Regions from separate parts of the Providencia sp. LY12 genome, predicted to be linked through region 2. Evidence: predicted binding sites of a transcription regulator. Region 2 holds the regulator's gene; the other holds the start of a gene.
The links. Region 2 encodes PhoB, which activates phosphate uptake and scavenging genes when phosphate is short. Its sites were predicted from a motif close to CTGTCATAAAACTGNCNNAT; they were not measured.

Region 1 (15,805 bases), 1.4 Mb from region 2:
AGCAATGGTCATAACCGTCTCCTGATATCCTTCGGTTTTTTCTATTAATGTTTTGACTATCTTCTTGTATGTCGGCGTATCCATCACACTAAACAGATAGTTGATGATTAAAATAACGTCGTCACGGTGGTTTTCGTTCTCATGGATCACCTGCGATAAGCGCTTTGACAGCACCATAAGGTCATCTTTCAGGGATGAGTGTTTGAGAACTAACTCCAACGCGGCAACTTTTCGGTGATTCACAAGTTCATCATCACTTACCACAGTTACATCCACTAACGGCAGTGGATTACAATACAAATCATGCGCTAAATCAGACCACTCAAAGCAATCCGTCCATGATTGGGAGTAAGGATAAGGGGATTGATTTCCATGATAAAACAAGATGGGAACCACCAACGGCAAGGTTTGGTGACCTTGCTGCAAATGCTGATTCATCGCGCAGAATGCATAATGCATCAACCGCCAGCCCATTAGCTTATCGGGGGAGGATTGGTGCTCAACCAAAAAGTAAAAATACCCCTTACCCCTGAGTGTTTGAACGGAATAGAGCATGTCAGAGAAACGAGAGCGCAAGGTTTTATCCACAAATGAAGCGCTGGCTAACTTCAAGGTATCAAAATTGCAGAGGTGCTTAATGCGATTAGGAAGATGGACTTCAAAAAAATCCCGCGCATTATCCACTTTGCTCATAAAGCCTTTAAAGGTTGAATCATGAGGAGCTACAATTGATTGGGTCACCATCTCGGTCTCGTCTTGGTTCATAAGATGACGAGATACTAACCAATATTTTCGGTGGCGTGAGAAAAAGTTAGTCCTAATTAACGAGAATTACTTGACAATCTAACTCATTGCTTTTAATGAAATTATTTACTTATTCCAGCCATAAAAAAACACCCCAATCGGCGTATTGCACATTGAGGTGTGATTCAAAATAAACGAATTTTTAATTTATTCTGCGGGGAAATTTGGGCCGATTAAATCAATACGATCAGTACAAATGGCATTAACGCCCCACGCTAATAATAATTTAGCGCGTTCAGGGTCATTCACCGTATACACCAGAATATATAAGCCCGCTTGCTTCAATAGCTCGACCCGAGCTTTATCCAATAAGAGATGATCTAAATGGATAGAGACACAGCCTAAGCGAGTTGTCAGTTCACGCCAATCCTTTCGCCACTCCTCCAATAATAAACCGCGTGGCAATTCAGGTGCTGCGGCTTGAGCAGCTTCAAGGGACTCAATGGAAAATGAAGAGAGTAACGGTGCAGTTTGTCCTTCCCATAATTGTCGAGCCGCTAATGCCACCACGGTTCCTGTTTCTCTCTCCAAGCCGGTGGTTGGCTTAATTTCAATATTCGCCATCATGCGATGTTGTTGGCAACGCTCAGCCACTTGCGATAATAGCGGCAAATGCTCGTTAGCAAATTCTTGGCTATACCAGCTTCCAGCATCAATATTGACTAACTGGCTCCAGTCAAAATTCCCTGCTACCCCATGCCCATTACTCGTGCGCTCAAGGGTATCATCATGCAGAAGGAAGATTTGACCATCGCGGGATAATTTAGCATCAAACTCAATCATGGTATGACCATATTTCGCCCCAACATCGATAGCTGCGAGCGTATTTTCAGGGGCTAATTTACCGCCACCGCGATGGGCGACAATTTTAGGATAAGGCCAAAGATTCATAAACGGTGTCCATATTGAGTATCAAAAAAATGCTGATGGGCTTCAGGAAGATGAAGCCATAACGTGGAGCCAATCTGAGGGCGATGCTCGTGCCCAAGACGCACAATCACTTTTTGCCCTGCCCACTGACCATGCACTAAATTATCAGCGCCTAACATTTCAAGGGTCTCGACGACCAGCCGGATCCCCCCTGACGATTCAGAGCCTAACTGTAAATGTTCCGGTCGGATGCCTAACGTTAGCGCATGCCCTACCCACTGTAAATACGTTCTACCCAACGGTAATTGCATTCCGCCATCGAGTTCAAAGCGAGAACCGTCCGAACTCAGTTTCCCTTCCAGCAAGTTCATGGCAGGGGAACCAATAAAACTCGCCACAAAACGGCTGGCAGGACGCTCGTACACTTCAACTGGGGAGCCAATCTGTTCCGCAACGCCTTTATTCATCACCATCACTCGCTGCGCCAAGGTCATCGCTTCCACCTGATCGTGTGTCACATACAAGCTGGTGGTTTTTAAACGACGATGCAGCTGTTGCAGTTCAAGGCGCATCTGTACCCGCAACTTTGCATCGAGGTTAGAAAGCGGTTCATCAAATAAGAATACGGCGGGGTCACGCACAATGGCACGCCCCATAGCCACGCGCTGACGTTGACCACCGGAAAGCTCTCTCGGTTGACGCTTTAATAATCCATCAAGCTCTAAAATCCGTGCGGCATCCGCCACTTTTTGGCGAATGATCTCTTTTCCTAGCCCACGAATTTTTAGCCCCCATGCCATATTCTCTTCAACGCTCATATGAGGATAAAGCGCGTAATTTTGGAATACCATCGCAATGCCACGCTCTTTGGGTTCTAGATGCGTGACTCGCTTTCGGTCAATCCAAATATCCCCGCTCGTCACTTGCTCTAACCCTGCCACCATACGTAATAGCGTGGATTTACCACACCCAGAAGGCCCTACCATCACGATAAATTCGCCATCTGCCACATCCACTGTCAGCGGCTTGATCACTTGATTTTTTCCGTCCCAACTTTTAGTGACGGCTTGAAGTTTTAATTCTGCCATGCTTATTTCTCACTATCGACCAAGCCACGCACAAACGCCCTCTGCATAGCTAATACCACAAGAACGGGTGGAATCAGCGTGAGCAACATTGCCGCCATCACTTGATTCCATTGAGTCGTACCTTCACCCGATGCGATCATGCCTTTGATCCCCGCAACTGCGGTTCCTAAGCTGGGATCTGCAACGATCAAGATTGGCCACAAATATTGGTTCCAACCATAAATAAACGTGATCACAAACAACGCGGCTAAGTTTGTTTTGGACAACGGCAACACAATGTCGATGAAAAACCGCATTGGTGAAGCACCATCAATACGCGCTGCCTCTATCAATTCATCCGGCAACGTCATAAAAAATTGGCGAAATAAAAAAGTCGCCGTCGCGGAAGCCATCAACGGCAAAGTTAGCCCGGCGTAACTATCCACCATGTTTAAGTTAGAAATCACCTCTACTGTGGGGAAAATTCGCACTTCGACAGGCAACATTAATGTGATGAAAATCATCCAAAAAAATAGGCTACGGCACGGAAAACGGAACCAAACGATGGCAAATGCCGATAATATCGAAATCGTAATTTTTCCAATTGCTATCACCAACGCCATAATGGTGCTGTTCACCAACATCAACCAAAATGGGGCGCTATTCGCTGCCACGCCGTTATTCCAAATATGCAGAATGTTCTCCCATAAATGAGAGCCTGGTATTAGGGTAATGGGGGTATCGAAGACCGCTTTATCATCGAGTGTCGCGGCAACAAAGGCCACATACAGCGGGAATAAAATCACTAAAATCCCAATTACCAGCATGGAATGACTGAATACGCTCAGTCCACGATTTTTCTCAATCATTGGTAGCGAACCTTACGCTCGATAAAACGGAATTGAATCACCGTTAGGACGATCACCAAGCCCATCAAAATCACGGATTGTGCTGCGGATGAAGAGAGGTCGAGCCCTGAAAATCCTTCACGGTAAATCTTATAAATCAGTGTCGTCGTCGCTTGTACTGGCCCGCCACCTGTTGCCGCATCAATCACAGGGAAAGTATCAAAGAAGGCATACACCAAATTCACCACCAATAAAAAGAAACTCACAGGGGTGATTAATGGTAAGGATATTTTAAAGAAACGGCGGATAGGTCCCGCACCGTCGATAGCCGCCGCTTCCATCAAAGAGCGTGGAATAGATTGCAAGGCAGCGAAGAAAAACAAAAAGTTATAACTGATTTGCTTCCAAACTGAGGCTAAAACTACTAAAAACATCGCCTGACCGCTATTTTGCGCATGGTTCCAGTCATAGCCAATGGATTCCAAACCATAGGTTATCAATCCTCTGCCGGGACTAAACAAAAACATCCATAAAACCGCCGCAACAGCAGGTGCAACGGCGTAGGGTAGTAGCATTAATGTTTGGTAAAAACGGCTTCCTCTTACCACATAGTCAACCAAAGCCGCGAAAAACAGCGAGACGACAAGCCCACTTCCTGCTACCCAGCCACTAAAAATCATCGTGGTATAGAAAGAGTCTACATAGTAGCTATCGCTAAAGAGTTGAGTGAAGTTTTCTAACCCCACAAACTCACTGGATAATCCAAAAGGATCAATACTTTGTAATGAATACCAAAGCGCTTGTCCGGCTGGCAAAATAAAGAAAATCACCGTAATGATGAGCTGTGGTAATACTAGCGCATAAGGCAACCAGCGGGAGCGAAATACGGGACGAGATGATGACATAAGCAACCCAATAAATCAGATGTGATGCAGCGCCCCTCTTAATTCCATCAAGAGGGGCGAAAGAACTCATTACTGAGTGGATTTTTCGAAACGGCGCAGTAATTGGTTACCACGCTCAACAGAAGTATCGAGGGCTTGTTGTGGCGTCTTTTTGCCTGACCACACGGATTCCAGCTCTTCGTCCACGATGGTACGAATTTGTGGCATATTACCTAAGCGTAATCCTTTGGTATAAGGTAACGGCGCTTTGTTTAACATTTGGCGAGTCGCAATATCCGCCCCCGGATTTTTGTCATAAAAGCCGGATTTTTGGGTTAACTCATACGCTGCCGTTGTAATCGGTAAATATCCTGTATTTTGATGCCATTTTGCGGCATTTTCAGGCTCAGCTAAGAATTTCATAAATTCCGCAACACCTTTATAGGTTTCAGGATCTTTACCGCCCATCACCCACAAGCTTGCACCACCAATGATGGCATTTTGTGGTGCCGTTGGAATTTGTGCATCGTAAGGCATCATGCCAACACCAAAATCAAACTTAGCGTGCTTGCGAATATTCGCCAGAGAACCGGAGGAGCCAGTAATAATGGCACAATCCCCGTTATAGAATTTCTCAGTTGGCTCGTCTTTACGCCCTAAATAGCTGAAGGTGCCTTTTTTATTCATATCTTGCAGCTGCTCGATATGCCTAACGTGATCTGGGGTGTTAAACTCCAGTACTGCATCAGTGCCGTCAAAACCATTATTCTTCGATGCGACAGGCAACCCGTTCCATGCACTGAAGTTTTCAATTTGTATCCAGCCCTGCCAACCACTGGCGTAGCCGCACTTCATTCCTGATTCACGTAGCTTTTCAGTATATTGGGCAAGATCTTGCCATGTTTTTGGTGGGGTATCTGGATTTAAACCGGCTTTTTTGAAGGCTTCTTTATTGTAATAAAGCACCGGAGTGGAGCTATTGAAAGGCTGGGATAGCAGATGCCCCGTTTTCGCATCACTGTAATAACCCGAAACGGTAGGCACAAACTGAGATTCATCAAAATCAATCCCAGCTTCTTGGAAAACTTCGTAGACAGGTTTGATGGCTTTGGATGACATCATCGTCGCAGTACCAACTTCATAAACCTGCAGTATCGCAGGTGCATTGCCAGAACGAAATGCCGCAATCCCCGCAGCGAGGCTTTGCTCGTAATTCCCTTTATAAGTGGAAACTACGTTGTAATCTGGGTGAGTTTCATTAAAGCGAGTGACAAGGTCATTCACTTCTTCACCAAGCTGACCTTCCATTGAATGCCAGAATGGGATTGTGGTGACTGCCATTCCTTGACTGCTAAAAGCCAAGCCTAACATCATTGCTAAAGCGGACTGTTTGATCGATGCCATGCCAATTCTCTCTTTTATATGACTGAAGTTTATCCGCAGAGATTTACACCAAAATGTGCGAATTCACGCAGTTTATGTTCGAGAGAGAATTTATCACCGAGAAATGACAGAAATATCGCCAACACATGACAGATTAATGACGGCCATATCTCTAGCAAATGACGCTTACATGACAATCGGCGTGTTTTATTTTCACGGTATATCGGAAAAAAACACTCAATTTAAATAAAAAAATTTTGATTATTGAAAAATGATTAAATAACAAAAAATAGGAAACATAAATAAAAAAGTAAAGAAAGATGCCAGAAATAATTTTGCGGAAACTGTCATTCTATACATATTATTCACCTTATTTTTATTAAAAATAACAAATAAAAAGAAAACTGAAAACAAGTCTATTATTGACATAGCCATAAAAGCAAACTGACCATCTAAATTAACTTTAGGATAATATTAATAGAACAACAAATATTTAATGCTATAAATCCAACAAACTAACAATAGCCCATAAAATAAGCTATCTTATGATTATCACTTTATAGCCAATTTAAGATTAAAATTCAAAAATAATAAAGGGCAAATAAAAATCCATTTGCCCTTATAAATTAATTATTAGATTAACTTCCAGGAGTAAAATAAATTGGTGATCCAGGTCCTACCGGTAGTCCCAAAATAAATACCCAAATAATAAAGAACAGAGACCAACCAATAAAGAAAATAATCGAGTATGGCAACATCATTGAAACCAGAGTACCAATCCCTGCATCTTTCTTATACTTGACGACAATGGCCATAATTAAGCCAAAATAGCTCATCATTGGCGTAATAATATTGGTCACTGAATCACCAATACGATAAGCCGCTTGGATAGTTTCAGGGGAATAGCCTGCCAACATTAACATTGGTACAAATATCGGTGCTGTCACAGCCCATTGAGCCGAAGCAGAGCCGATCATCAAGTTAATAAAGGCACAAATCAGAATAAAGCCAACAAATAATATTCCACCATGTAGGTCGATACTATTTAAGAAATTAGCACCTTTGACCGCAATCACTTGACCAATGTTGGTCCAGCCAAAGAATGCAACGAACTGTGCCGCAAAGAAAATGATGACTAAATAGAGACCCAAAGTGCTCATTGCGCTTGCCATCGCATCAACCACATCTTTGTCGCTACGCATGGTTTTTGCAATATAGCCGTAAACAATCCCTGGAACTGCAAAGAAAATAAAGATAAACACCACGATTGCTTTTAAGAAAGGTGAATTACTCACTAACCCAGTTTCTTGGTTACGTAAAATTCCACTTTCCGGCACCACCATTAAGGCTAATATTGCCGCTAATCCCCAAAAAGTCACCGATGCCCAGAACAGCGCTTTTTTCTCAAGTGGCGTCACTTCGGCTGAGGCGCGGAGTTTATCTTCATCTTCATCGACACCACCGCCCTGATAAGGACCTAACTGCGGCTCAACAATTTTCTCTGTGATGAAATAACCCAAGATAGTGATCAAGAAAGTACTGGCAAACATAAAGTACCAGTTTGCTTCTGCCCCGACGATATAGGTAGGGTCAATAATTCGAGCGGCTTGCTGAGTGATCCCTGACAGTAACGGATCCACTGTTCCTAATAGTAAGTTCGCTGAATATCCACCGGATACCCCTGCAAATGCAGCAGCAAGCCCAGCTAATGGATGGCGACCTAATGAATGGAAAATGATCGCAGCCAGTGGTATCAATACCACATACCCGAGTTCTGCCGCTGTATTAGACATAATCCCAGCAAAAACAATCGCAACGGTGGTTAATTTACGAGGTGCTTTGATAACAATCAGACGCATTGCCGCTGATAATAAACCGGCACGTTCTGCGATCCCTACCCCTAAAAGGGCAACTAATACCGTGCCAAGAGGCGCAAATCCAGTAAAGTTGGTGACCACATTAGACAGAATTTTACGAATACCTTCAGCATCTAACAGGCTAACAATATGAATGATTCCGTCTTCAGCACGACCTTTCGCACCCTCGGGGCGAGGATCTGGTACGCTAATGCCAAAATACTGACCAACGGCGGAAGAGACTAATAAAATCCCAATTAAGATAATGAATAGAATAACAGGATGTGGCAGAGCATTTCCCAGCCACTCAACCGTTCGTAAAAAACGGCTACCCTCTTGCCTTTTTTGTTCCATGAATTCTCCTTATAAACAAGAGAAATGAACATTACACAATGTTTTTCTCTTCACCTAATTACAAGTATATAAATTCAAACCAACAAATTTGATACAAATCGAATACATTAACCAACAATAAACGTACGGATAGTAAAAATAGAATATTTACTTTGTTAAATTTTATTTATGTTAAAAATTAAAACCATAAAAATTAAATATCATAAAAATACAAAAATGTGGTCAAGCTAACATTTTAATAATATTAACAAACCATTTCTTATTATTTTCAACCAAATAGATATCAAATTTCGTCGGTTTTATTCCATTTAATTCGATTAATACCTATTTTTACAGTTACAATAAATTTGAGTTAGATAAAACAAAGTAAAATACCAATTAGCCTGATTAATGTACGTTTTTAATCTAGATTAATCAGCGCTATAATCGAAGCCTATTCACTACAGGGCGAGCCATAATGTCTGTCATTGATCTTTGGGCAGAGCGTCATATTCAAGACGCTTTAAATAAAGGGGAGTTATCCAATCTCAATGGTGAAGGGAAACCTTTGCAGCTTGATGATGACAGCCAAGTTCCTGAAGAATTAAGGGCGAGTTATCGTATTCTTAAAAATTCTGGGTATCTGCCGCCTGAACTACAACAGAAAAAAGAAGCGTTGAATTTATGCCATATGCTGCAGCAACTCTCTGCTGATGACCCCAATTATGTTGCCATCAGCAAGCAATTGGCGTTACTCGAGCTAAAACTCAAGCAAGCAAATATCAATACCGACTTTTTATATGGCGAATACGCCGTGACAATTTCAGAACACTTAGAGTCTAAATAGCGAAAAATTAGCGTTTGGGTAGGGATTGTAGGCGATATTCCTGAGGGGTTTTACCGTAAAACTTACGAAATGCTTGGCTAAAAGCAGAGTGAGAATCATACCCCACCAAAGTGGCAATATGCTCGATGGTTTGGTGAGTCAATAATAGACTTCCTGCGGCTTCCATCCGTTTTTGCAATAAAAATTGCATGACGGTGATCCCCATTTCAGCCTTCACCTTACGTTGTAAGGTACTGACTGACATATAAAATGCACAGGCAATATCTTCGCAGCTTATCGGTAAATGCAGACGTAACTCTACCCAATGAACCAGCTCATCAACCCAACGGTTTTCTGGTTTTAACTGGGCTAATAATAGGCGAGCAACGGCAAAGTTTTGTTCCGGCGCTTGAGGAAAACGTTGTAGCCAATTTAATAACCCCACCGCCGCTGGCGTCAGCGTGAAATGCGTCATTTTTTCATTTACTGACCATTGCGCCGTTGCAGGCATTTCCAATACATAATTTTGATTCCCATCTTGCCCACTGAAAGCATGGCTAACACTCGGCGGGATCACGACACCCTGACCTGCATTTAGCAGCCAGTGTTGGCGATGCATATTGATTTCCATCGCCCCTGATAACGCAAATACCACCTGCCATTGCCCATCATGTTGATGAGAAATAACCTCTTGAGAATATTGGCGATAGTGCAATTCAGGTAATAACAAGGCAAGCTCCTACTGGGTGGCATACAGTAGGAGTATACGGTTTTAATCAAAAAAATGCAGCCTGACAGCTTAGGTTGATGACAAAGAGGGATAAAAACGTGGTTTTCCCTCTTTGTGTTATCAGGCGAAAATCAATGAATTGATTTTCCTCGTTAATTTTACAACCCAAACGAGCCATTTCCAAACCTGATGGGTTTGTCTATGGTCTGCGCCTTACGGCTTAAGCTAGGCGAGAACCATTCGGCACAGGTAGATTAAATTCAGCTAATACAATTGCACCTGTTTCATCGGGAGCACCTGTAATTAACACTTCAGATTTTATGCCAGCAATACGTTTAACTTCAAAATTACACACACATAAAACCTGTTTGCCAATTAAACTTTCAGGGGTGTAATGCACGGTAATTTGTGCGCTTGAGCACTTTACTCCCAATTCCCCTAAATCCACTTCCATCACATAAGCGGGCTTTTTCGCTTTACTGTTCACTTCTGCACGAATAATCGTACCAACACGCATTTCCACTTTCGTAAAGTCGTCCCACTCAATAATTTGCATATCTTTATTCCTAAATTAAACGATGGTAATGGCTTAAATTAGCATAGGATAGATAGAGGCTCTTAGCGTCAAACATTCATTTTATGTTGTGAAACCGTCATTGATTATCACCTGATAATGGCAGGCAATAATCAATGGGTACAAGAGAGATAAAACGTGAGATTACATATTTGAAAAAGTATTCATAATGATGCCGCCGGAGATAATTAATCCCATCGCGAAAACTGCGGGTACATCCGGTTTTTGTTTATATAAAATCATCGAAACTAACGTCACACCGACAATACCAAACCCACACCATAAAGAATACGCAACCCCAACAGGGATATACCCCATTGCACGTGTTAACGCGAAATAGCACAGACAATAAGCCACAATCACTAAAATTGATGGACCTAATTTACTAAAGCTATTGGTTTTTTTGATCATCGATGTACCCGTGATTTCTGAACCAATTGATAATGCCAACCATAAAAATCCAGTAAACATAATATTTCTCTCTTCTTATTAATGAGCAACTTTGTTGGTTGAAGACAGTGACGCATCCGAATTTTCAGCCGGTTCCGCCTCATCCGAGCCCATTTTAGAAAACAGGTTCATAATCACGATCCCAGAGGCAATAACCCCCATCCCAATCATTGCCGCCATATCTGGGTGCTGCCCATAAAACAGCATACCTAAAGTTGAAACCATCAAAATACCGGTACCCGACCAAGTCGCATACGCTAGCCCAACCGGAATATATTTCACTGCACGAGAAAGAGAGTAGTAACAGATAACATAAAGAATCACTATCAGACCTAATAATAATGATTTAGTTGTTCCTTCACTATTATCGAACATTTTCAATGTGGATGTTGCAGAGGTTTCAGAAATAATAACCGCTAGCATCCAAAGCCATGATTTTGCTTTAGAGGACATAGATAATACTCCTACATAGATAGACGTTTAAAATATTAAATTGAAATAAAATTTATTTTTTTAGAGACTTTAAATAATCCATTGCCGAATCTGTTAATTTATTTTTATTTAGGGAATATTCCTTTGGGTCATTCATTACTTCTCTCAAAGTAATATAGCGATTCTGGTTTATTTTATTTTCACTCGATATCTCATCATTTTTAATGAGCATTTTATTTTCAATATTATTAAATGTATCGAATTGAATACCTAATGAGATAGCCTTATTTATATTCTCTTTAATAAGGCGGTTATAATGTTCATTTTTATTCAAACCTAATATTTGGTTCAAATCACTGTCAGGGCAGCAATGATATTTCAATGCCATAATAGGAATATTTCGAGAAAGTGTTTGGATGATAATTTCGCTCTCTTCGCTGATTGCCAACCCATTCACAACCTCATTCAGTACCTTAGTTCCTATAAAAGGGAGAAAAACCCCATGAAACTCTGCGAGCTTTTCCATATTAAAGGTATGAATATCAAAACATTGCCCAATTTCTTTCCATTGATTGATCGTCGATTGCGTTAGCATCTCCTTGGTGGCATAGAAAGAAAAAGACATTGAAGGTAACTGCAACAAACGCTGATAAACCGCCTGTTGATAGTCTTGGCTTGGGAACAATAACACCAATACTCGCCGTTTCAGCTGTTGCAGTACCTGTAACACTATCTGCTCAATCATTTTTTCGTTCATATTGCCACCGCTCGTTTAGTCCTTAGCTGACAACAAATACGCTGTCACTGTTGCGTAACCCTGCCGCATTTGCTTCATCTGTATCAATATGAAATTCCAGAGAAAACCTTGCATCCACTCGAACAACCACCTCATCAAATACGAGGCTACGTTCCCCTTCAGTGCGAACACACACTCGCTGTCCATTGGCGACATTTAGCGACCTTGCATCCATTAAATTCATGTGAATATGGCGCTGAGCACAAATGACTTGTTCACACAGATTAACGTGCCCGGCAGGACCGATTAACAGCGCACTCCCCGATTGGTTTAAATCTCCAGATTCACGTACTGGCGCTTTAATACCTAATGCAAAACAATCTGCTTTCGAGACTTCCAACTGAGTCGTTGGTCGTGTTGGTCCTAACACTCGCACTTTACTGATCGACCCTTTAGGTCCAACCACCATCACACACTCTTTTGCCGCAAATTGACCTGGTTGCTTCAAATCTTTAAATGGCGTCAGTTGATAACCTTCACCAAAAAGCGCGGTAACATCTTCTTGCGAAAGATGGACATGACGGTTTGAAACACCCACAGGGATAGCAATGGGACTATCAATCATTGAGGCTGGGTTTGACATAGCTAAGCGAGACAGAATTTTTCCCATCAGCTGCTGGTTTATCATGATTTTTTCCCTTTACGCACGTCAGCTTTTGGCTCCACAGCGGCAGTCTCGACAGTCATCGTCACAGGCGCCTCAACGACCGGTTTTTCAACACTGTTCTCTTCTTCGCTCGCTTTATTCTTAGCGGATAACAGCTGGGTGATCACTCGCTCTTCTGGGCGAGCAATGACTAATGTGCCTTTTAATAGGTCTTGATGACTGATAACCGATGCACCATGATCAACGGAGGTTCTTACTGCACTAATTTCCCCCTGAAAACAGACAGAAACTAAACCAGAACCGATTTTACGGTAGCCAATAATCTCGACACTCGCCGCTTTGCATGCAGCATCCGCAGCTTGTATTGCTGATGTCAGCCCGTAAGTCTCAATGACGCCTAAACTTTTCATTTTTCTCTCCTACTTAGTGACGAACCAGTCGAATATCGAAATCGAATTTTTTAAAGAAAGCCTCTAATTGATCTAACTCTTCCACGCTGTAGGTTGGGTCTTTCTTGATGGGATAAATCATGTCGAGCTTGTCGTATTTTCCGCGACCAAGCTGGTGATAAGGCAGAATATCAATTCGACTTAAATTGCCGCGTTTCGACAATTCCATGGCGTATTCAATTGCACCTGTTATTGCATCAAAAGAATCGTTATATCCGCGAACTAAAGGCATGCGCATCACCACATTTGCCCCTAGTTCCATTAATCTTTCGAGGTTACGACGCACATTTTCATTACCAATACCAAACAGGTTTTTGTGCTCAACGGTATCGATATGTTTAACATCAAACAGGAATAGGTCGACAACTTCGGCTAACTTTTCATAATTCGCTAATGACGTTGTACCTTGTGTTTCAATCGCCGTATTGATCATCATTTTTTTGCATTCACGCAAAAGCTCAACGGCAAAATCTGTCTGTAAACTCATTTCACCGCCACCAATCGTGACACCACCACCAGAGGAAATATAAAAATCGTAGTCCTGCATGATGATCTCCATCATTTCAGAGACCGTGACATCTTTTCCCATAATGTCTAGCGCATCAGAAATGCACACTTCCTCACATTTGCGGCAACCGATGCAGTCAATACTACGATTCACGCGGTGGACTGCTTCCCCTTGTTCATTGGTGGTCATGTAATGGATCCCCGCAGGGCAAACATCCACACATTTCCCACACCCAACGCATTTATCGTGGGAAAACATCACTTGGAACTGGCTACTTAGCCCTTCAGGGTTAGCGCACCAAGGGCAACGAATATTGCATCCTTTAAGAAAGATCAGGGTTCGAATGCCATCACCGTCATAAATTGAGTATTTCTGGATATTAAATATCCGCCCTCTGATTTCTGCCGCTGTGTTCATCATTGCATCTCCAAAACAGTTTCAAACTTATTGTTTTTATTATGTACGGTGGGAATAGCAGCCTATCCCCCCCCAGATTTGGTTTAGAATTTCTCAATCACGGTACGGCTGATGATTTCGTCCTGAACCTCTTTACATAACTCAACGAAGTAAGCACTGTAGCCAGCAACACGAACGATTAAGTCACGATATTTCTCAGGTTCTTGCTGTGCTTTTTTCAGCATTTCGTTATCAACGTAGCTGAACTGCATTTGACCGTTACCCAAAATGGATGCCGTTCTTAACAACGTGATTAACCCATTGCGACCTTCTGGTGTATCCAATAAGCCTTTTAAGAACTTAAAGTTATGCACCATACCGATGTTCATCGTTTCCACGTTCATCTTACTGATGGACTTAATAATTGCCGTTGGACCTTGTTTATCTGCCCCTTGAGTTGGGCTAATTCCATCTGACAGCGGCATCCACGCTAAACGACCATTCGCAGTCGCGGCGGTTAGCTCGCCAATCGGTGTATTGTTAGAAATGGATAATGTGCCGTGACTCAATGTGGAATACAGCATGTCGTACTTACGGCACTCGCGTTCAGTCCATTCAGTAATATCCAATGCATATTGGTCGACATAGTTGTCATCATTACCGAACTTCGGTGCATTCAGGCAATCACGACGTAACTCTTCATAACCTTCAAAGTTGGCAAGCAGGCCATCACGCACTTGCTCTAAGGTATAGCGACCCTCTTCATAAACCACTTTGCGAATAGCCGCCATTGAGTCAACGTAAGTTGCTAGACCAGAGAAAATCAGCCCTGGACCGTGGTTAATCATTGCACCACCCGCCGCAACATCTTTCCCTTTCTCCATACAACCTTCCACCAGCAAAGACATCAATGGTTTTGGCGCGACATCACGGTGAACACGCTGACTGATGACCGTACCAATCGCCGACAGGCGAACAATATGGGCAATTTGCGCTTTCACAGCATTATCGAAATCTTCGAAGGTTTTCAGGTTACGCAGATCCCCGGTATCTAAACCTTGGTGGCTATCAAACAGCACCATCCGACCACGGTTCAGAACAAACTCAATGGCGATTGGCCACTGGGTGTAACCCGTTGATGTCCACTGATAAATTCGACCTGATTTTTGTGGTTCCACGCAGCCCATTAAGCAATAGTCGCGAGCATCTTCAAAATCAAAGCCTTTACGCAGCATCATTTTGATATGGGAATCGTCAAAGTGACAGGCAGGGAAGCCCATACCGGCTTTCACTACATCCACGATTTTTTCCATATATTTTTGTGGAGATTGGTTATGAATACGGCATGCTAATGATGGCTGGTAAACTTTAACGAAACGAACTGCATCCATAATTAAGTACGTTAAATCGTTACACGCATCACCACCCGAGCGTTTTTGACCACCCACAGTTAAGTTGATAAATGGCTGATATCCAGCGAAATATTTAGCGCCCAGCTCACTGGACATCCACATTAATTCCGCACATTTGATGATAAACGCCTGCATCATTTCCAGTGCTTGGTCTTGGGTTAAACGGCCCGATTGAATATCGCTTTCATACATTGGGAAACAGTATTGATCTAAACGACCTAATGACAATCCTGTTTGGTTTTCTTCAATTTCAAACAAGGATTCCACAGTCCAAATGCTTTGCAGTGCTTCTTGCAATGTTTTTGGTGGGTTCGCCGGTACATTTTCGTTCACTTGAGCAATTGTCAGTAACTCTTCACGTCGTTTCTGATCTGTCTCTTGAGAAGCCAGTTCACGAGCATGTTCAGCAATACGATGAGCATAAGCCACCACACCTTCACAGGTTTCAATTGAGGCTTTATAGAAATAGATGCGGTCGATGTCATCTGGATTTTTCATGCTTAACTCAGCCAGTTTTGCCTGAGCATCCGCTTTAATGCCATTCATGCCTTTAGTGAAAAGCAATACGTCATAACCAGGG
Region 2 (15,805 bases):
CCTTGCAAACTGCACTAAACATTATTGACCACGGCATGCCGCCACAAGAGGCGGTAAATGCCCCTCGCATTCACCATCAATGGCTACCTGACGAGGTTTATTATGAGCAACGCGGTGTGTCTAAAGACAGTTTAGCGTTACTCGATAAGATGGGTTATAAAATGGTAGAGCAGACCCCATGGGGCGCTGCTGAGCTAATTATGATCGGTATTCCTGACGGTGCGGGTGTGAGTGCGAAATCTTCCGGCAACGACTCTGCCGTTTCTGGCAAAGTCCGTGAAGGCTTTATTTACGGATCTAACGATGTTCGCCGCCCTGCGGGCAGTGCGGTGGGTGTGAATTAGTTAGTCGATAACTAAAATGAAAAATGCCAGTGGATTTATCATCTACTGGCATTTTTTTAGGAATTTACAATATATTATGCGTGCTTATGGTGCTCACTTGATGGTGTGATAAGTCTGTCACATAGCGCAGCAACCACTAACACAACCACCGATGGTAATAACCACGCTAAATCTTGCTGATATAATGGAATAGACGTCATCCAGTCTGGGATATAAGTCTTCAAGTTATCAGAGGCTTTCACAGCACCAATCAAACCGACCACAAAGCTTGTTAACATCGTTGGAGCAATTACGATGGTTGGGTTACGCCACCACTTCAACGTAAAGCTCATTAAAATCAAAACGATACAAGGTGGATAAATCGAAACCAATACCGGCAATGAGAACGCAATCAGCTTACTCAGTCCTAGGTTTGAAATCACCATAGAGAACAAGCCTAAAATCAATACCAATTTACGGTAAGAGATTGGCACATAGCGGCTGAAGAACTCAGCACATGCGCAGGTTAGCCCTACAGCAGTTACCATACAGGCAACAAAAATCAATACCGCTAAGAAGAAGCTACCGTAGTTACCGAACGTGTATTGAACATATTCGTGAAGAATATCAGCGCCATCAGCTGGATTTGGAATCAATGATCCACTATTTTCGCCCAGTTTAAACAACGATAAATAGACCAGAGTTAATAACACACCAGCAATTAATCCTGCCCACATGGTATAGCGAGTTAATAATGATGAGTTTTCAATACCGCGGGAACGCGCCGCATTCACAATGACAATACCAAAAACCATGGCACCTAATGTGTCCATCGTTAAATAGCCATTAATAAAGCCATTGGAAAATGCCATATTTTGGTATTCTGGGGTTGCCAGGATCGGTTCTCCAGCAGGCCACATAACCGCAGCAACGCCTAAAATTGCCAGTGCCAACATTTTGACTGGCGCCAAAATGTGCCCAACACTATCTAGCAATTTACCTGGGTATAACGAAATACCGATCACCAGTACAAAATAGATGGCGCTATAAATCAGCAGTGATATTTCCGATTCACCGCCCAGCAATGGTGCAATACCCACTTTATAAGAAACGGTTGCCGTTCTTGGGGTCGCAAAAAGAGGCCCCACCGATAGATATGCAACGATAGCTAATAGCAGACCGGCAGTTTTACCAATTGGCGTGCTAAGCGCTTCAATACCGCCCCCCACTTTCGCCAATGCAACGACGGTAAGAACAGGAAGACCGACACCTGTGACTAAGAAACCAAGTGCCGCAGTCCAAACTTGTTCACCGGCTTGTAAACCGACCATTGGCGGGAAAATAATATTTCCAGCCCCAACAAACAGCGCAAAGGTCATAAAACCTAAGGCGAGGATATCTCTGGATGATAAACGATGAGCCATATTATGTTAATTTTTAGTAAATTATGAAATAAAAACAGGTCACTTCATCCGTAACCTGTTGGAACATATATGACGAAATAGAGTTCTGATTAACATTACATTAACAACACAAAATGCATGTCTTGGTTAGCTTTGCAATACTAAACATCAAAAAACAGTAAAAATCGCCAATAACTGGCGACAAGTAAAACTTTTATAGGGAAAAAAGGCAAGAGCAAACCCGAAAACAAGAACAATGCACCAAACTAAATTTAAGAACCAGTGATTACTGTCAGTAAAATTGCAATATCCCTTATATATTCAGGCTAAAAAATCATCAATAAAACATTTTTTAACCATACCGAAGAAATATTCACAGAATAAGATGAAGAAAATTGCAGGATAAAATTGAAAATATAGCGTAGGCGTTAGAAATAGCACCAATATAGGATGAAACACAAAACAAAAAACCTTGCTAATACAATGATTTTATTAGCAAGGTTTCAATTTTTCGATTATTTCGCGCTTAATGTATTCACTTTCTTGTCTGACACAATAAACACTGGCGGTAATGTGAATGAAAACTCACTGCCCTTACCAACCTGACTGGTTACGGAGAGCTGGCTACTATGATGCTGAACCGCATGCTTAACAATCGCTAAGCCCAGCCCTGTTCCGCCACCACCTTGTCGAGAGCGCGCTTTATCCACACGATAAAAACGCTCTGTTAAGCGAGGAAGGTGCTCAGTTGGAATTCCTGGACCATTGTCACTCACACTAAACTGCGCGCCATTACTGGTTCGCTGCCATTTTACCTTAATTTTCGTGCCGTCTGGCGTATGGTTTATGGCGTTATACACTAAGTTAGCAACCGCACTTCGTAGCTGCTCTTCATTTCCATGAACTCGAAGTTTTTCATCAATACTGAATTCAAACTCGTGCCGCCCTTGGCTTAAGCTAATCGCTTCTTGTTCAATCATCTTGAGAATGACCGGCATATTAATCTGTTCGTCTAAATTAATTTGAGGGGCAACCTCTATACGGGATAATTGCAGCAATTGCTTCACTAGGTTATCCATTCGATGAGTCTGTTCTTGCATCACCGACAACGCTTTTTTATTCATCGGTGAAGTGCCTTCTTGATCATCCATGACTTCAAGATAACCTTGTATAACCGTTAATGGCGTTCGTAACTCATGGCTCACGTTAGCAAAAAAGTCTCTACGTGCTTTTTCTAGACGGCGTTTTTCAGTCACATCTCGAGCCACCATCAAAAGCTGATCACTTGCATACGGTAAAATTCGAAACTCAACAATTTCGCCACTATTAAGCTCAATCGTCAGTGCTTGGTCATAGTTTTTCACGGTGAAATAACGACTAAAATCAGGATAACGTAGCAAGTTAAAAATATGCTGTCCGTTATCCTCAGGCCAGCGAAAGCCTAGAAGCTGTTGAGCGTGGCGGTTACACCAGAAAATATTGCCTTCGGTGGTCATAATTACCACCGCATCAGGCAAGGATTCAGCTCCGCTGCGAAAGCGCTTAATCAACTGACCTAATTCACGGCGACGCTTACGGTTGCGCTGCTGCATCTGATAGATACCATAAAATATCGGCTCCCATCCCCCTTTGCCATCCGGCGGCAGCATACTTCTATCCAACCAGAGCCAATCTGAAAGTTTTAGCAGGTTATATCCGTGCCAAATGAGTGCTGCGAGCAGTGAAATCACTAATAGCCACGGAAGATGCCCAATAAAAACAGACAGTATCAATGCGGGTAAAATAAATAAAAACAGCCCCCAAATCAGCTGTTTTAAGGATAAGCGTTCAAGCACCCATGTTTCTCCCTAATGGTTTCTCAATAGCGAACAGAGAAGCGGTAGCCAGTACCACGAACCGTTTGCACCATCTTATCATGCCCATCTAACTCTAACGCTTTTCTTAAACGACGAATATGCACATCCACCGTTCTGTCTTCCACATACACGTTTGCGCCCCAAACATAGTTGAGTAACTGTTCGCGGCTATATACTCGCTCTGGATGGGTCATAAAGAAGTGAAGTAACTTGTATTCGGTAGGCCCCATATCAATGGGAATTTCTTTGCTGGTAACGCGATGAGAAGTAGGATCAAGAACTAACCCGTTCATCTCAATAATGTCTTCTGTCGCCATTGGAGAGATACGTCGTAAAATGGCTTTAACTCGAGCTATCAATTCTTTTGGTGAAAATGGTTTGATTAAATAATCATCCGCACCCACTTCTAATCCTTTCACGCGATCTTCTTCTTCGCCCCTTGCAGTTAGCATCATCACGGGGACATCACGCGTGGCACTATCACGCTTCATATGTTTAATGACTTGGATACCGGAACCACCGGGGATCATCCAGTCCAATAACACTAAATCAGGAAGGGGATCAACCAATTGCGCTATTGCAGAATCATAATCATCAGCCTCTGTGGGCTGAAAACCATTCTGTTCCAATACAAAACAAACCATTTCTCGGATGGGCGCTTCATCTTCAACGACTAGAATGCGTCTTGCCATGATTGTTCCTGTAAATAAGAAGAGATTTTTAATGTGACCGCATTATGCGTCAGTTTTGTGACAGAATTATGAATATCTTAACGCGCATTCAAGATCTATCATTAGATTAACAGCTTAATGTCATGTAAGTGAAATATTAACACCACATCTGGCTATCATTGCGAAGCGCTTCGCAACTCTCTTATTTTTACTGTTTAATTTGCCATACCTTTGCTTTCACTGAACCTATATACAGTATACTGTGACACAGCAAACCAAATGGTTTGAGTATTAGTATAAAGCATCAGAATATTAATATAGTAAAAGCGTCATAATTACAGGAACCGCTAGCTCATGCGCATCATCCACACTTCAGACTGGCATTTAGGTCAGTATTTTTTCACTAAAAACCGATCTGCTGAACACCAACACTTTTTGCGTTGGTTAATAGAACAAGTCAAACAGTACCAAGTGGATGCCCTGATTGTGGCTGGTGATGTCTTTGATACTGGCGCTCCGCCAAGTTATGCGCGTGAACTCTACAACCAGTTTATTGTTGATTTACAAAAAACAGGCTGCCAATTAGTTATCTTGAGTGGTAACCATGATTCTGTCTCTGTTTTGAATGAATCCAGCGCGTTATTACGCTATTTAAATACTCACGTTATCACATCAAACAGCGAATCCCCTGTTATCACATTGAAAGATAAGCAAGGGAACCCAAATGGACTGGTGTGTGCGATCCCCTTTTTGCGACCACGAGATATCCAAGTCAGCATTGCAGGGCAAAGCAGTGAAGAGAAACAACTTTCATTACAAAATGCCATTCATGAACACTACCAAAGCTGTTATCAAAAAGCCGTTGAGCTACGCGCTGAGCTGGGCTTAGATATCCCGATTATTGCCACGGGACATTTGACCGTCGTCGGTGCAGAACTGACAGACTCCGTGCGTGAGATTTATATCGGCACATTGGATGCCTTTCCTTCCGGCGCATTCCCACCTGCGGATTATATTGCACTCGGACACATCCATCGCCCTCAACTAATTGGTGGGCAAGCGCATATTCGCTACAGCGGCTCTCCGATTTCACTCAGTTTTGATGAGTCACAACAACAAAAGAGTGTCTGCTTAGTGGAATTTAATCAGCACCAATTTGCTAATGTCACTTTGCTGCCAATTCCCGTTTTCCAGCCGCTATTGAGTTTAAAAGGCTCTTTGAAAGAACTACAAAAACAATTAATGGACTTACCTGTCCAAGAAAATGAGCTCCCTATTTGGTTAGATATTGAAGTCGCCACCCAAGACTATCTTGGTGATATCCAACAACGTATTGAAGCTCTTACTCAAGAACGTCCTGTCGAAGTTGTTCGTTTACGCCGAGCTCGGCGGGTACAAACAGGTCAAAACCTCACGCCGCAGAATGAAACATTAAGTGAACTGACTGCCGAAGAAGTTTTTACTCGACGACTTACCGAAGAGTCATTGGAAGACAAAGCGTTAGAGCAGCGTTTATTGCAGCTTTTCAAGCAATCCTACGCCAACTTACGCAATGAGCAGGGAGAATAACTTTGAAAATCTTAAGCTTACGCCTGAAAAACATTAACTCCCTAAAAGGTGAATGGAAGATTGATTTCACGGAAGAGCCTTTTGCCAGTAATGGGTTATTTGCCATCACAGGCGCGACTGGCGCGGGAAAAACCACGTTATTGGATGCCATCTGCCTAGCACTTTACCACCAGACTCCACGGTTAGGCGCAATATCAAAAAGCAAAAATGAGTTAATGACCCGCCATACGGGTGAATGTTTAGCAGAAGTCGAGTTTGAAGTTAAAGGCATCGCTTATCGCGCATTTTGGAGCCAACGCAGAGCAAACAATAAACCTGATGGTAACCTGCAAGATGCAAAAGCAGAGCTAGCAACCGTCGCTGATGGGCAGATCATCGCAGAAAAAATCAGTGAAGTGCGTGAAAAAATTGTGCAAATCACCGGACTAGATTTTGGGCGTTTCACAAAATCCATTTTGCTCTCCCAAGGGGATTTTGCTGCCTTTTTAAATGCAACCGAAAAAGAGCGCGCCGATTTGCTGGAAGAGATCACCGGCACCGAAATTTACAGCCAGATTTCGGTGTATATTTTTAACCAACATAAACAAGCTAAAACCGATCTCGATATTCTTCGGGCACAAGCCAGTAGCATTAACTTACTCACTGAAGCTGAACATCAAGAACTGGTTGAAAAACAGCAACAATATTCAGCGCAAGAACAGCAACTGAATCAGAATAAAAACCACCATCAGCAAGCCCTAACATGGCACCAGCAACATCAACAACTGGTGCAAAATACCCAGCGATTACAGATTGCACAGCAGCAAGCTCTACAGCAATATCAAGCCGCCGAACCCCGCTTACATAAGCTGGCACAAAGCGCCCCAGCAGAAGCGCTACGCCCTGATTGGTTGGCAGTACAAAGCTTGCAAACCCAACTCGATGAACAGACCCAAAAACAGCAGCGCACCACATTACTTTTAGAAGACGCTCAAAAGCAGCGCTTGCCATTAGTTGCCCAACATACTCAAGCTCAGTTGGAGCAAAACCAATATAAAGAGTGGGTACAAAAAGCCACGGCGATGATTGATAACGAAGTGCGCCCACTCGACAATTTGCTCGCACAACTTAACCAGCAAAAAATCCAGCTAACTGAGCAGTTAAACCAACTAAATGGCGAATATTTACAGAAAAAATCGATTATAGAAAATATTCAGCAGAAAATTCTTCATGCTAATAATGAATTGAATAAAACCCAGTTATTTCTACAAGAACATCAAAATGATGCCCAGATTGTCGCGCAACTTGGAAGCTGGCAGCAGCAAGGGAAGTTTATTTATGAATTCACAGAACGCCTAACCCAAAATCAGCAAAAGCAGAAAGCTATCCACCAAGAATGGCAAACCCTACAACAGGTTCAACAGCAAAAAGCCAAAGAATCTCAACAGGCTCAAAGCCATTTAGAAGAGCAGCATTCTCGCTTTAATCAGCTTGAAAAGCAGTTTCAGGAATATAAAGAAAAGCATAATATCGAGGAAATTAAAGCAGCAATTTCACAGCAGCAAGAGCGTTTGCAGCATGCGAAAATACTGCCTGTTTTACTGACTCAACATGAGGAAAAACAGCTGCAATTACAGTCACAAACACAGTTGCAAAACCAACTCAGCGAATCTATCAACCTATTAGAGCAACAGGTTGCCATTACGCAAGATAGAGTGACTCAGCTCCTACCTCAACGACAAATTTTGGAGCAAAAACTTCAGCTAGAACAAAAAATTGTCAGCTTAGAACATGAGCGCCAACAGCTCATTGAAGGAGATGCATGCCCTCTTTGTGGCTCATTGGAGCATCCTGCTTTAGCATCATATCAAGCCGTTATGCCCAATAAGACCCAGCAACAACTGACGACGCTGATCACTCAAATTGAGGCCGAAAAACAAAATCTCACTGAGCAGCAAGCCTTATTACAAGCAGACAAACGCCACCAGCAAGATAACGAATTGGCTCAAAAACAGCTACAAGAGCAGTTCAACAACCTGAATCGTCAATGGCTGAAAGCATGTGAGCAAGCACTTACACCTGAACTAGCCAAAAACGCATCTGCAATAGAACAATTTCTCATTGAATTACAAGAAAAGCTTACCGCTCAGCAAACCATCATCAATGAATTTGCACAATTAGAGCGTCAGTACCAAGATGCTAAAAGCCAATATTATGAACAGCAAACCCAAGCTAAACAGCTGTTTTCTGAGTTATCTCTCCTTGATGAGAAACTTAAGCATCTGTCCCTACAATTAGAAGAAAACCGTGCTGAGCAGCAATCTCTGCAACAACGCTTAGAACACCAAACACAGCAACTTACAGACTCGCTGGCGCCATTCAATCTCATTCTTCCAAGCCAAGCGCAATTTACCACTTGGCTACAAGAGATTGAGCAACGCGGGCAATATTATGAAGCACAAAAAAACACCTTTCTGCAAATCACCAAAAATATTGAAGTTGATACTGCTACGCTTGCAGCCGAAACAGCTAATGCTCAGCAATTAACTCAGCAACTTTCTGCTCAACAGCAGCAATTAGAGCAATTAAATCAGCAAATTGAACAAAAAAATATGCAGCGCCAGAATCTGTTAGATGGCCAAACAGTTGCTGTTTTTGTTCAAAAAATGCAAGAAAAACAAGCTCAATACACACATCAAGTTGATACGCTTTCAGAGCAAATTAGCGCAATAGATAAAAATATTGCTGCACTCAACGGGAGTGCCCAAGAACTTGATTACCAATTGAAGCAACTAAGCCAACGACAGTTAGCCGCTCACACTCAGTTTGTTGCTGCACTCAGTAGCAGCCCTTTCGATACTCAAGAGCAGTTCCTTAATGCCTTACTGCCGACTGAAGAGAAAATTGAGCTGGAGCAGCTTAAACAGCGAGTCACTCAACAGCGGCTGGAGGCGGAAACTCGCTACCAAGAAAGCCAGTCAGCCATAGCAAATCATGAGCAACAGCGTTTAGTGGAATTCACTGAGTTCTCTGTGGAAAAAATTCAGCAAACTCTCGAACAACTAGAGAGCCAAATAAAGATCTTGAACCAGCAACAAGGGCAAATCATTAACCAGCTTGAGCGTGATCAGCAGCAACGTCACCAGCAGCGTGAGTTATTGAATAAAATTGAACAGAGCCAATTAAGCTACGATGATTGGAGTTATCTCAATACCTTAATCGGCTCCGCCGAAGGGGATAAATTCCGTCGCTATGCTCAAGGGCTAACTCTAGACTGTTTAGTCTCGCTCGCTAACCAACAACTCGATAAATTACATGGTCGTTATTTGCTACAGCGTAGCCATTTAGCCAACCTCGAGTTGCAGGTTATTGATGGTTGGCAAGGGGATAGTATTCGTGATACGAAGACCCTTTCAGGAGGGGAAAGTTTCTTAGTCAGTCTCGCCCTAGCCCTTGCACTCTCTGACATGGTGAGCCATCGAACACAATTAGAGTCACTCTTTTTAGATGAAGGTTTCGGTACGCTAGACGCTGAAACTTTAGACATCGCCCTAGATGCATTAGAAAGCCTAAATGCATCAGGAAAAACCATTGGTGTGATTAGCCATGTAGAAGCGATGAAAGAACGAATTCCTGTACAAATTGCGGTGAAAAAAACTAACGGACTCGGCTTTAGTGAACTTCCAAGCCACTATCGTGTTAGTTAATACAATAGGCTAGAAAATAAAGATAACCAAATGAATTTATTTAATTTTTATAACAACATGCAAAAATTTGAACATTAAGGTTAAATTTTTTTTCTATGATTTGGTTGGGATACCTTTATAGTTGTTCACATCGAAACAATTTACTTCGAAACAAGTTACGGCTTCTGAGGTTGTTCAATAAATTGCCGTGCTCTAAACAAAAGCAAGGGGACACACATGTCTAACGCATTTATCGAAATGATTAAAAATCGTCGCACTATCTATAACTTAGGCGATTCATTACCAATCTCGGAAGAGAAAGTGGCTGGGCTTATCAAAGAAGCGGTTAAGCACTCCCCATCAGCATTTAACTCACAAACGTCACGTATTGTGGTGCTATTTGGTGCAGAACATAAAAAACTGTGGAATATCACCAAAGAAGCGTTACGCGCTATCGTACCAGAAGCAGCATTTGCGGGAACTGAGCAAAAAATTAATAGCTTTGCAGCAGGTGCTGGTACCGTTCTTTTCTTTGAAGATAAAAATGTCGTCACTGGTTTACAAGAACAATTTCCACTCTATGCAGATAACTTCCCTATCTGGTCAGAACAAGCGAGCGGTATGGCTCAACTGGCAGTGTGGACAACATTATCTCAGGAAAATGTAGGTGCATCATTACAGCACTACAACCCATTAATTGATAATCAAGTTCAACAAGAGTGGGATATCCCAGCAAATTGGATCTTACGTGCTCAAATGGTATTTGGGTCAATTGAGCAACCAGCTGGTGATAAAGACTTTATGGACGACGACGTTCGTTTCAAAGTATTCAAATAATTCATCACTGATCGTTATTATCTTTATTGCCTCTGCAAATATTTGCAGAGGCTTTATTTTATTTATTCACCCAAACCATTATATATTTATTTATATAATACATTTGAATTTCATTAAATCATTAACAATATAAAACCCTCAACTATCACAAATTATCCAAATAGAAAAACACCCTCGGAATATTAATCAAAATCAATCACACTTATTCAAAAATAATATTTCATTTTTATATATTGGTCGCAATTTTATAAAAAATAGCATTTTTAATCACTTACATGAAACTGAAAAACAACCTTAATTTGATTGACATCAATATGTTATATCCTCAGGGTAATAGTATTTACTTATAGACTAAACTTTTATTTTTGCATTATCGGCATTTGAACTACACTAAAAATAAGAGCACAGAAGCAGTATTGGATGGTGGTCAGTGTTATTAAGGGGGTGGACTATGAAACGTTTATCTTTATTAACTACTGTAGTGGCAATCTTCATTTCGAGTTGTTCTTTTGCAAGTAATATCAACCCATCTTCAGGAGGTACAGTTTCATTTGGTGGTTATATCTATGAGCCTCAGTGTGAAGTCAATATCGTGAATCAAACCCATGCAAATGTGGATTGTTATCGTAATGGTAAAACAGTCACTGCATCAGGTTCATTGAAAAATGGTAAAAAAATCGAATCCGAGTATGTCAAAGTTGAATATGACAAACACAGTAAATTACCTATGTTAAACGTGACTTATGAATAAGTTAATTGAAGATCTAATAAGCATAATATTTCGGGGAGCTGCCATTTACTCTTAAGTTTAAACTCCCCGAACTTTATTTCTATATTAATCCGCTTTTGTTATCACATAGCCAGTCAGCTATTTTTCTGTTCTTCTATGCACCTTTCCGCCATGATGCTTTCCATAATCTTTTTTTCATACGAATGTCATCGAATATACATTTCTATGAAAAAAAGCCTGACACAAGTGACAGGCTTTCGGTTATCAATATTTTATGACTGCTATTACTTAGCGGTTAAATCAACTTGGTAAATAGCAAAACCGATATCGTCAGTACCCACTTTTTTCATTGGATATTGAGCATGTTGCTGAATAAACTCGGCAGCCTTTTCACTTGGTGAAGTTTCAAAACGTACATCGAGTTTTTTATCGGTTTTAATTGGCGTGAAGGACCAGTTATTATCCGCCTTCGAAACCACTTCGCCTTTTTCTTTAGACACTTTAGCGATATAAGCCGCTAAAATTGCACGGTTTTCATCTGGTGAAGCAAATGCAATATGCGCATCACCAGTACCTGCAAATTTACCGCCGTAACCACGATAGTTATTAGTCGCGATTAAGAATGCCGCTTTAGGATCGATTGGTTTGCCTTGGTAAGTCACATTTTTGATACGATTTGCATCTTTATTCACCACTTGGCAATCGGTGTCATATTTAGCTGGCTGAGTCAGGTCAATTTGGTAATTCACACCACTAATGGTGTCAAAGTTATAGGTTCTGAAACCATCCCAGTTGATCAGGCTTTGTGGCTTAGTTGATTGTGCATCAATTTGGTTGAACATGCCCGCAGAGCACTCTAACCATTCAACCACATCCGCACCTGTTGCTTTTACTACCACTAAGGTATTTGGATAGAGATATAAGTCCGCCGCATTACGGAAAGTTAAATCCCCTTTCTCCACTTCAACAAACTCAGAAGGCGCATTTTTACGTCCACCGGCTTTGAATGGTGCCGCTGCGGCCAATACTGGTAAATCAGCTAAATCTGGGTCGCCTTGGATAAAGTTACGGGTGTAATCCATCTGAGCATCATTCACAATCTGAACCGTTGGATCGCTTTGAACTAATGCCAAGTAGCTGTACATGTTTTCAGAGGCTTTACCAATCAGTTTACCCACGAAATCACGGGTACCTTGATGCTGCTCTTGGATGATTTTCACGAGTGATTCATCGCGCTCAACCAGTGCTTTCTTATTGGCTTTATCATAAACAGGGCGGGCATGGGCTTGAGCTTCAACCACTTTCCAATCGCCGCTGTCATTGTTAACCACCAAATCAACCACGCCTAAATGATCACCCCACTGTCCTGGCATAACTGCTGGAATGCCGTTGACTGTGCCTTTGGCAACATCGACGCCTTTAATATCAGCAAATTCTTTACTTGGGAACACACCGTGAGAGTGACCAAACATAATGGCGTTGATACCCGGGACTTCGCTGAGATAGTACACAGAATTTTCTGCCATCGCTTTGTATGGCTCTTGTGAGAATCCTGAGTGAGGAATTGCCACAATCAGGTCAGCGCCCTCTTTCTTCATTTGCGGCACAAACTTTTTAGCAGTTTCAGTGATGTCATTCACCTTCACTTTGCCTTCTAAGTTTGGTTTATCCCAAATCATGATTTGTGGCGGAACAAAGCCGATATAACCGACTTTAATGGTATGTGTTTTACCATCACGGTCTTTTACCGGAGTATCAACAATAATGTACGGTTTGAAGTAGTTTTCACCGGTTTTAGCATCAACGATATTGGCGTTGACGTAAGGGAATTTCGCGCCTGCAATGGCTTGTTTCAGGTAATCTAAACCAAAGTTGAATTCGTGGTTACCAAAGTTACCGACGGTGTAGCCCATGGTGTTCATTAAGCTATGAGCAGGGTGAGATTCTCCCTCTTTTAAGCCTTTGTTCGCCATATAGTCAGCCAGTGGGCTGCCTTGGATTAAGTCCCCGTTATCTACGAGGATAGCGTTGGTGGCTTCATTTTTCGCGGCTTTGATTAATGTCGCAGTACGTACTAGGCCAAATTGTTCAGTAGATTTGTCTTTGTAGTAGTCGAAGTCAATGAGGTTGCTGTGTACATCGGATGTTTCCATGACACGCAAGTCAACCGTGGCAGCGTTGGCATTAAATGCCACCAGCAGTGCCAACGATGAAAGTTTTAGAGCCTTTTTCACGTTAAATCCCCTTTGTTGCCTTTTGAGAGAATGCCTCTCATAAAGTCCAGATTCATTTCATGGTTATTGGTCAAGAACCCAACCATACCCGAAATTGAGCCTGTCACTGTGTGTTGGATATCAAGTTTTAATGATAATGCCTGCAAACAGTAACCATTTTTTGTGACTAAATCACGGTTTTAGTCCATTTATGAATCCCGACTTTTATATAGCTCACAAAAATAGATTTATCCGATAAAAATCACCGCTATTATTTGAGTTATCGATAAAACCCGCTATTCCCCGAATAACTCACCAACACTCACTTTATAAGTAGACAAATCCACCAGCTCATTTTCACTTTTGCCCTTCTTTTGCTTTTGCCTTGCTTTTATCTTTTGCCTTTTTTAACTCTAGAACATGCTCTAAATAATTCGCGTTGTGGCAAGGCGGCAAGGGAGGCTAAGCCCTAGGAGCATACACAAGTATGTGACTAGGGTTAGCGAGCGTAGCCAACGCAGCTACGGCGTGAAGTATGACGAGCAACCTTCATTCATGCTCAAACTAATTTACCTCATGACTAGGCAGCCAACGAACTAGACCCTAGGAGCATACATAAGTATGTGACTAGGGCTAGAGAGAGCAGCTAACAACGTCATGGGGCAAATTAGGAAGAGCATAGCCAGGCCGCCCCCCGCACCCCACTCGAATCCCCATGCTCCGCCTTCCTGATTGGCGTATCAAACTCCCTACCAAACACCCATTGACGAATTTTTTCTGGCAAATTTTCATAGAGCTCATCGACGTTGCTCATTCCGCCCCCTAACACTATGACGTCTGGGTCTAGCATGTTGACGGCTTGTGCTAACGCTTTTGCTAGACGATTTTGGTAATGTTCAAAGGCTTTTATCGCGTGTTTATTGCCGTTTCGCGCCAATTGAATAATTTCGGTGCCTGTTTTGGATTCTCCGGCCAGTTTTTTGTAATCCGCCATAAATCCCGTACCGGAGACAAATTGCTCTGTACAGCCACTCAGCCCGCAATAACATTTTTCGTCAGCCAGAAATAGTCGGTCTTGGTCATCTTGCCATGGCAAAGGGTTGTGTCCCCATTCGCCTGCGACGCCATTTCCACCAGAATGAACTTGCCCATTAATGGCGATTCCAGCCCCACAACCCGTTCCAATGATCACGGCAAACACCACTTTAGCGCCTGCCCCTGCGCCATCAACGGCTTCTGAAACAGCAAGGCAATTGGCATCATTGGCCATTTTCACTGGACGACCTAAACATTGAGCAAGGTCTTTATCGAATGGTTGTCCGTTTAACCACGTGGAATTGGCATTTTTCACTTTTCCCGTCACTGGAGAAAGTGTTCCAGGGATCCCTAAACCCACACTTCCAACTTGACCCGTTGCCGCTTCCGCCTCATCAACTAAATGCTTAATTGCATCGAGAGTGCCTTGATAATCACCTCGTGGCGTTGGCATACGCTGACGAAATAGAATATTGCCACCATCATCCAGCGCGACCACTTCAATTTTTGTACCGCCTAAATCAATCCCTATTCTCATAATGGCACTCACTTATTATCTATTTTTCATTTAATTGCCTGCTTACATTATTAGACGACCTTTATAGAAAGTAAAACACCGCAAAATGGCGGGCATTTTTTTTCGCTTAATAACGGACAATTCGCTATCATGTCCGCCTTGCTAAACATGTTTTTAATGACAAAGGTAGGTTTTTCATGTGGTTCAAGAATATATTGGTCTATCGCCTGAATCGGGATTTGGCACTCTCCGCGGATGATCTGGAAAGACAACTTGCGCCGCTAGCTTATACCCCTTGTGGAAGCCAAGACATGATGAAAACGGGCTGGGTGCCGCCAATGCGTGGCGCAGATGCACTCACCCATGCTGCAAATAACCAAATTCTTATTTGTGCCAAGAAAGAAGATAAAATGCTGCCATCCCCCGTGATCAAGCAAGCATTACAAGAGAAAATTGAAAAATTAGAAGCGGACCAAGGTCGCCAACTGAAAAAAACTGAAAAAGCCTCGCTAAAAGATGAAGTGGTTCATGATTTACTTCCGCGTGCATTCAGTAAATTCAGCAAAACCTACATTTGGATTGATACCGTTAATCAGCTAATTATTGTTGATGCCGCTAGTGCTAAGCGTGCCGAAGATAATTTAGCGTTATTACGTAAAAGCTTAGGCTCGCTTCCTGTTGTTCCCCTGACCTTTAAAGACCCAATTGAGTTAACCCTGACTGAATGGGTGCGTTCTGGTGCATTACCTCAAGGTTTTGCCGCTATGGATGAAGCGGAATTAAAAGCGATTTTAGAAGAAGGCGGGATCATCCGTTGTAAGAAACAAGACCTAATTTCTGACGAAATTGCCACCCATATTGAAGCTGGCAAATTAGTCACTAAATTATCGTTAGATTGGGAAGAGCGCGTTCAGTTTATGCTGTCAGATGATGGCTCCCTGAAGAAACTGAAATTCAGTGAAAAACTAAAAGAACAAAATGACGAT

Region 1: a site for PhoB is predicted at 6,001-6,020, ahead of ugpB (sn-glycerol-3-phosphate ABC transporter substrate-binding protein UgpB). Genes of this name have one in related genera too.

What each region holds. Positions count from the first base shown of each region.
Region 1 is NZ_CM172594.1:3,799,875-3,815,679, forward strand. It holds gene ACY3ZI_RS18040 (Rpn family recombination-promoting nuclease/putative transposase) at 1-744, opposite strand, end outside; gene ugpQ (glycerophosphodiester phosphodiesterase) at 952-1,695, opposite strand; gene ACY3ZI_RS18050 (sn-glycerol-3-phosphate import ATP-binding protein UgpC) at 1,692-2,762, opposite strand; gene ugpE (sn-glycerol-3-phosphate ABC transporter permease UgpE) at 2,765-3,610, opposite strand; gene ugpA (sn-glycerol-3-phosphate ABC transporter permease UgpA) at 3,607-4,494, opposite strand; gene ugpB (sn-glycerol-3-phosphate ABC transporter substrate-binding protein UgpB) at 4,564-5,877, opposite strand; gene ACY3ZI_RS18070 (AbgT family transporter) at 6,495-8,066, opposite strand; gene ACY3ZI_RS18075 (DnaJ family domain-containing protein) at 8,524-8,892, shown strand; gene ACY3ZI_RS18080 (helix-turn-helix transcriptional regulator) at 8,900-9,601, opposite strand; gene ACY3ZI_RS18085 (tRNA-binding protein) at 9,822-10,157, opposite strand; gene ACY3ZI_RS18090 (DMT family transporter) at 10,320-10,646, opposite strand; gene ACY3ZI_RS18095 (DMT family transporter) at 10,665-11,078, opposite strand; gene ACY3ZI_RS18100 (hypothetical protein) at 11,131-11,814, opposite strand; gene ACY3ZI_RS18105 (phosphate propanoyltransferase) at 11,837-12,481, opposite strand; gene ACY3ZI_RS18110 (BMC domain-containing protein) at 12,478-12,870, opposite strand; gene cutD (choline TMA-lyase-activating enzyme) at 12,884-13,834, opposite strand; gene cutC (choline trimethylamine-lyase) at 13,918-15,805, opposite strand, start outside.
Region 2 is NZ_CM172594.1:836,988-852,792, reverse strand. It holds gene ggt (gamma-glutamyltransferase) at 1-344, shown strand, start outside; gene brnQ (branched-chain amino acid transport system II carrier protein) at 419-1,747, opposite strand; gene phoR (phosphate regulon sensor histidine kinase PhoR) at 2,242-3,561, opposite strand; gene phoB (phosphate regulon transcriptional regulator PhoB) at 3,585-4,274, opposite strand; gene sbcD (exonuclease subunit SbcD) at 4,608-5,822, shown strand; gene ACY3ZI_RS03740 (AAA family ATPase) at 5,825-9,508, shown strand; gene ACY3ZI_RS03735 (nitroreductase family protein) at 9,725-10,324, shown strand; gene ACY3ZI_RS03730 (type 1 fimbrial protein) at 10,776-11,075, shown strand; gene ACY3ZI_RS03725 (bifunctional 2',3'-cyclic-nucleotide 2'-phosphodiesterase/3'-nucleotidase) at 11,339-13,288, opposite strand; gene mak (fructokinase) at 13,935-14,840, opposite strand; gene rdgC (recombination-associated protein RdgC) at 15,017-15,805, shown strand, end outside.